2 linked regions of the Coraliomargarita algicola genome follow. The protein of the gene in region 1 binds, or shares a complex with, the protein of each later gene. Links are inferred from orthologs where the notes say so. Each region holds a gene or a part of one and is shown in the gene's direction. Other genes may lie near its edges.

Region 1 (3,230 bases):
ACAGGCCAATCGTTTTCTTTAAACGCTCCAGCTGTTTGACATTTCCGCCGAATAGCTCCAGCTCATCATCAATCGATTTTTCCTCGGTCGGCACACAGGTAACAATCCCTGAAATCTTCACATCATTAAAGCGGCACTTAGACATATTGAACCAAGATGATCCGAGAAAAGCACGAGATAAAGCCCATTCTTCCACAACATCCTCGATAAAAACGGAGTCCAGCGTCCGAATTCCCCACATTACCCTAAAGTAACAAAGTCGTTGCACATCGCGAAAAGCTAGCCTTACATACTCTTTACTTTGAATTGACCGCCGACGAGAAATCAACGGCGACACAACATACTACAAACCAACCAACGCTGTAAGAAAGGACATACCTTGGACATCAAACTCATCAAACAAGTCGTCGACCTCATGAAACGCTCGGACATTTCCGAATTCGAATTCGAGGAGGATGGCTTCAAGCTACGCCTTAGCAGCAAAGGTGCCGACGCCCCACAAATCATTCATGCCGCCGCCCCCGTAGCGGCAGCGGCACCAGCACCTGCTACAGCCGCACCTGCCGCTGCCGCAGCCGCACCTGCTGCCGAAGAAAAGGGTATTTCCATCATCAAATCGCCCATGGTAGGCACATTCTACCGCGCAGCTTCGCCCGAAAGCCCCGCATTTGCCAATGTCGGCACCAAAGTCGGTAACGACAGCATTGTTTGCATCATCGAAGCCATGAAGGTCATGAACGAAATCCAAGCGGAAATGAGCGGTGTCGTGACCGAAGTACTCGTCGAAAACGGTGAAGCAGTCGAATACGGCCAGCCTCTGTTTAAAATTAAAACCGCCTAATCCTACCGGATGATTAAAAAGGTACTCATCGCAAACCGCGGCGAAATTGCGCTTCGCATCGTCCGCGCCTGTAACGAACTGGGGATCAAGACGCTCGCCGTCTATTCCGAGGCCGACGAACAGTCGCTGCACGTGCAACTCGCCGACGAGGCGATTTGCATCGGCCCCGCCGCCAGTAATCTTAGCTACTTGAAGGCAGACCGCATCATCGCAGCCGCCGAAATCGCCGATGTCGACGCCATCCACCCAGGCTACGGCTTTCTGGCAGAAAATGCCGACTTTGCGGAACAATGCGCGCAGTGTAACATCAAGTTCATTGGCCCGGGCAAGGAAGCAATCGTCAACTTCGGCGACAAAGCCAAGGCACGGGAAATGGCCATCAAAGCCAAAGTTCCAGTGATTCCCGGCAGTGATGGCACCGTCGACAACGAAAAGGAAGCCCTGGCAGTCGCCAAAAAAATCGGCTACCCGGTCATCATCAAGGCTGTGGCCGGTGGTGGCGGCAAAGGCATGCGCACCGCTCACAATGCGGTCGCGTTCGTAAAGGAATATAACAACGCCCGCAACGAAGCCGAAAAAGCCTTTGGCAATGGTGCCGTCTATTTGGAACGTTTCCTGGAAGCCCCTCGCCACATCGAGATCCAGCTACTGGGCGACCAATACGGCAACGTCATCCACCTCGGCGAGCGTGATTGCTCGGTGCAACGTCGTCACCAAAAAGTGATCGAAGAAGCGCCCTCCCCTTTCATCTCCGACGACATTCGCAAGAAAATGGGCCGCGACGCCGTCAAATTAGCGAAGTCCGTCAACTACGAAGGTGCCGGCACTGTCGAGTTCCTCGTCGATGGCAAGGGCGACTACTTCTTTATCGAGATGAACACCCGCATCCAAGTCGAACACGGCGTGACCGAAGAAGTCACCGGAGTGGACTTGGTCAAGGAACAGCTACTGATCGCGAGCGGACAAAAGCTCAGCTACGATCAAAAGGACATCAAGATCACTAAGCACTGTATCGAGTGCCGCGTTTGTGCGGAAGACCCTGCACGTAATTTCGCCCCCTGCCCGGGTGAGATTTCCCTCTATTACTCACCTGGTGGCCATGGTGTGCGTATCGACTCACACTGCTACAGTGGCTACACAATCCCTCCTTACTACGACAGCATGATCGCCAAAGTGATGACCTTCGGGCGCACACGCGAACTCGCGCTCGACCGTATGGACCGTGCCCTCGGTGAGTATTTGATTCGTGGTATCAAAACCAACATCCCCTTCTCGCGCGCCATCATCCGTGATCCGCACTTCAGAGCAGGCAAGGCCACCACGAAATACATTGAAGAATTCTTGGAACGTGTGCCGAAGGATATTTACACCTAAGCCAATTCATATACTATCACACCTATTATGAGCAAGGAACCGGACAATATTAACGAATCAGTCATCCCCACTGTCTCCGAGGATTCAAACACTCTCGGTGACATTCGCATCAACCACAGTGTGGTCGCCAGCATTGTTCGCCTCGCCGCACTGGAAGTGAGTGGCGTAGCCGCCGTCGGCGGCGGCTTTGTCGATGGCATCGCCGAGATCTTCTCCAAAAAAGGAGACGAGCGCGGCGTCCGCGTCGAAGAGGACGAAGTGGGCGATTATCGTATCGAAATCCGCGTCATCCTTCGCTTCGGTGTCGAACTCGCTGCCGTGGCCACAGAGATGCAACAACGTATCGCCGAGCAAGTCGAAAAAATGACTAGCAAAAGTGTGGCACGCGTCAATGTAATCATCGACGGTGTGCGCACCGACGATGAGAAAGTAGAGAAAGAAGATTGGGCCGACCAGCCGCATACCGACTAAGTATCGCCCCACGCCACCGCCGTCACACCACTGTAAGCTTATGACCTTCCACGACGCCTACGAAGCCATCCAGCAACTGCCCCAGCCCGAGTTCCTCTATATGTGTGGAGCCGTGCTGGCGCTGTTGTTTCTGCTGATGTTGCTCGTACGGCGACAGCCCAAGAATGTCGTCGCTTACACAACCGACAGCGGACGCGTCATGGTCAGCCGACACGCGATCGTCGAGCTAGTGCAAACCTCGTGTGAGCAGATTCAAGACGTCTCCAAACCACAGGTAAAGATTACGGTTAAAGGCCGCACCACTCATTTTGAGATCCGCATCAAGCTACTCAGCGGCGGGCGCCTGCGTCAAATTGAGCAGACCTTACAGTCTCACTTGAGGCAGGCCTTAACTGAAAATCTAGGCATCGAAAACCTCGGCCGTATCAACATCGTTGCCACCGGCTTCAAGAGCGGTCGCATCGAATCCAAACTACCAGCAAAGACACAGGCCCCCGCAATCGAAACCAGCGAAGCTTACAACGAGGGCGAGGCGCTCGAACTC
Region 2 (3,213 bases), 490 kb from region 1 along the record:
AAAAGCGTTGTTTTAAAGTTTTCATGAAGGCCGAGATGTCATTCATGCGAGCCAGCAGCTTTTGTCGAATCAAGTCCGCCTCCGCTCCCCCATCTCTTAATTCCTGCTCCATCACAGAAACAGAAGCGGTTTGATATCAGGAAGGCTTCGCATAGAGCACCCGATAGCGTCGCATCAGTTCCGAGTCGGAGACCTGGGCTTCTGGACAGACACGAACCAGCACATGGAAGTGATTGTTCATCAAGCAATAAGTGAGCACTTCGACACCCGAAAAATCTGCAACCTGATGGATCATCTTTCGCAAGACCTCCATTTCTCTCAGTTTAAAAAGCGCCTGCCCATTCACAGTGCGGGACATACAGTGGTAAATCCCCGTGCCTTGAGCCGTGATCCGTTTCGTTCGCATAAAAAGATAGTGGTCTCTAAATTATCTAATTACAAGCCTCAATATAAGGGACAGGTCTATATAATGGGAGAGCTTGACGATGAGAGGGTTTTGCTTAGATTGGGGATATGTCACGGTTTCCCTTAGGGCGGCAGATGCTGGATGTGTTTTTCCCGCGTAGTTGTGTGCATTGTGGCGATGCGGTGGAGGATTCGGATTATCAGTTTCTTTGCCGGGATTGTAGCCGGGAGCTCTTTCTCTCTAAGCCGCCGACTTGCACGACTTGTGGCTACCCTTTCTTTGGCATGCTGGCGGGGCCACGGACTTGTCCGCATTGTGTGGAGTTGAACCCGCTGTTTGAACAGGGGAAGACTTTGTTTTTGGCGAAGGGGCCGGCGCGCTCACTGATTCATGAACTTAAATATAAGTCTGGTTTTTATGTGCTGCAGGATGTGCAGACGATGATCGCGTCCGCGCCTTACTATCGGGACTACTTTAAGGGGTCGATCTTGGTCCCAGTGCCCTTGCACGCTACGAAAGAACGGGAGCGGGGCTTTAATCAGAGTCGTGTGATTGCGGAGGCTTTGTTGCAGGCGACGGAGGCGCTTGAGGTGCAAAATATGTTGCTCCGAAGGCTCTATACTCAGACGCAAACGCGCCTGAGTCGAAGTGACCGTCACCAAAATGTAAAAAATGCCTTTGCTTTGGTAACCGATGCGGTTGTAATTCCGAATCAAACATATATTCTGATCGATGACGTGTTCACTACGGGGTCGACGCTTAATGCTTGTGCCGCCGTCCTTCGCGGGGCAGGTGTTGATTCAATCAAAGTCGCGACTCTCGGACACGGATAGTCTATTTACTAACTCTTAATTCTTAATTTTTAACTCCTACTTCTCTTATGGCACTCTTTGGAAAACCTCAGTACTCGACCGTCACCGTTAAGAAAAAGGACATCCCTAAGGATCTTTGGACGAAATGCCCGAAGACGGGCGAGATCATTTACAACCGTGTATTGAAGGAAAATTTGATGGTGGTGCCAAGCAGTGGCTACCACTTCCCACTTAAAGCACGTGATCGTATCGCTTCTATGCTGGATGAGGGGACTTTCGAAGAGATGGACATGGGGGTGCATTCGCTGGATCCTTTGGAATTTAACGCGACTTCTTCGTATCCTGAAAAGTTGAAACAGAATCAGGATAAGACGAAGGAGACGGATACGGTCATTTCTGGCATGGGCACAATGGGGGGCATGCCGGTGAGTATCGCGGTGATGGATTTCCGCTTTATGGCGGCTAGCTTGGGTTCGGCAGCGGGTGAGAAAATCACGCGTGCGATTGAGCGTGGCGTGGAAAAGAAGTGTCCTGTCATTATCGTTTCCGCTTCGGGGGGCGCTCGTATGCAGGAGGGGATTTTAAGTTTAATGCAATTGGCGAAGACCAGTGCTGCGCTTGCGAAGTTAAGTGAGGCGGGACTTCCTTATTTCTCAATTTTGACGAATCCGACGATGGCGGGTGTGATGGCTAGTTACGCATCGTTGGGGGATGTGATTATCGCGGAACCCGAAGCGTTGATCGGCTTTGCGGGTCCGCGTGTGATCAAGGAAACCACGCAGCAGGATTTGCCGGCTGGCTTTCAAACATCTGAGTTTTTACTTGAGCATGGTTTGGTCGATTTGATCATTCCTCGTGGTGAAATGCGCGACCGTATGATTAATTTAATTAAGGCGCTCTACGGCTCTAAGAAGTCGGCGTAGGGTTTGTAGGGGCGTGATTAGTCACGCCCGCCGAGCAACAGCAGCTTTTAGACGCGGGCGTGAAAAGTCGCGCCCCTACGTTTTATGTCTCAATACACCAACACCCTCGACTATCTCTATGCGCTGAAGAATCGTGGTTCTAAGTATGGAATTGATCGGATGCGGCTTTTGGTGGAGGCGCTGGGCCACCCGGAGCGGCAATTTCCGGTGATTCATGTGGCGGGGACCAATGGTAAGGGCTCGGTGTGTGCGATGCTGGAGGCGCTTTATCGGGATAATGGTTATCGCACGGGGTTTTTTAGTTCGCCGCACTTGGTGCATTTGGGCGAGCGGGCGCAGGTGAATCGGCAGATTCTTTCGGAGGCTGAAATTGTGCGCTATACGGAGCAGTTAAAGCCGATCGCTGCGGAACTGGGGCGGGATGACCCGGAGCTACATCCGACTTTTTTTGAATTTGTGGCGGCAATGGCTTTTCAACGCTTTGCAACGGAAGCTGTGGACATTGGGATCATTGAGACGGGCCTCGGTGGTCGTTTGGACGCTACAAATGTGGTGGATCCTGCACTGTCGATTATCACAACGATCAGCTTGGACCATACAGAAATGTTGGGCGATACGCTGGCGGCGATTGCGGGTGAAAAGGCGGGCATTATTAAGGCCGGCAAGCCGGTGTTGATGGGCAAATTACCTGCGGAGGCGGAAGCTGTCGTTCGTCAGGTGGCTGAAGAGCGTGGTTGTCCGTTTTATGCATTGACAGATCGTTTCCCGGAGGGATCTACCCTGCCCTGCACAAATCTTGCGGGCAGTTTTCAGCGTTGGAATGCGGCCTTGGCGGTCTATGCGACGGAGATCCTGGCGGAGCAGTTTCCGCTACAATCGACGCAGGCGCTCTCGCATGTAGATTGGGCGGGGCGCTGGCAGGTGCTCGAGTTGGATGGGCGGCAATTGATCCTAGATGCCTCACATAACCCTGAAGGCGTGGCTGCGCTGGAGGAAAACTTGGCTAAGTTGGTCAAGGCTGAGGGGTGCGAACCGATTATGATCGCTGGGACATTGGGCGAAGATCGTGCCC

The links.
Region 2: the proteins of accC (region 1) and accD are in contact, whole or in part, in a solved structure (PDB 8UXZ), measured with the Escherichia coli proteins. The link is inferred for Coraliomargarita algicola from one-to-one orthologs.

What each region holds. Positions count from the first base shown.
Region 1 is NZ_CP138858.1:2,420,721-2,423,950, forward strand. Bases 128-3,032 are described here. They hold accC (acetyl-CoA carboxylase biotin carboxylase subunit), read left to right. Parts: upstream 128-850; coding sequence 851-2,215; downstream 2,216-3,032. Other genes in these bases: SH580_RS09630 (3-oxoacyl-[acyl-carrier-protein] synthase III C-terminal domain-containing protein), read right to left, coding at 128-145; accB (acetyl-CoA carboxylase biotin carboxyl carrier protein), read left to right, coding at 380-841; SH580_RS09645 (Asp23/Gls24 family envelope stress response protein), read left to right, coding at 2,243-2,686; amaP (alkaline shock response membrane anchor protein AmaP), read left to right, coding at 2,727-3,032. In the rest of the region: more of SH580_RS09630, read right to left, coding at 1-127; more of amaP, read left to right, coding at 3,033-3,230. UniProt on the Escherichia coli protein: This protein is a component of the acetyl coenzyme A carboxylase complex; first, biotin carboxylase catalyzes the carboxylation of the carrier protein and then the transcarboxylase transfers the carboxyl group to form malonyl-CoA.
Region 2 is NZ_CP138858.1:2,913,458-2,916,670, forward strand. Bases 326-3,213 are described here. They hold accD (acetyl-CoA carboxylase, carboxyltransferase subunit beta), read left to right. Parts: upstream 326-1,286; coding sequence 1,287-2,141; downstream 2,142-3,213. Other genes in these bases: SH580_RS11795 (transposase), read right to left, coding at 326-406; SH580_RS11800 (double zinc ribbon domain-containing protein), read left to right, coding at 514-1,239; SH580_RS11810 (bifunctional folylpolyglutamate synthase/dihydrofolate synthase), read left to right, coding at 2,226-3,213. Outside these bases: SH580_RS11790 (hypothetical protein), read right to left, coding at 1-112; more of SH580_RS11795, read right to left, coding at 137-325.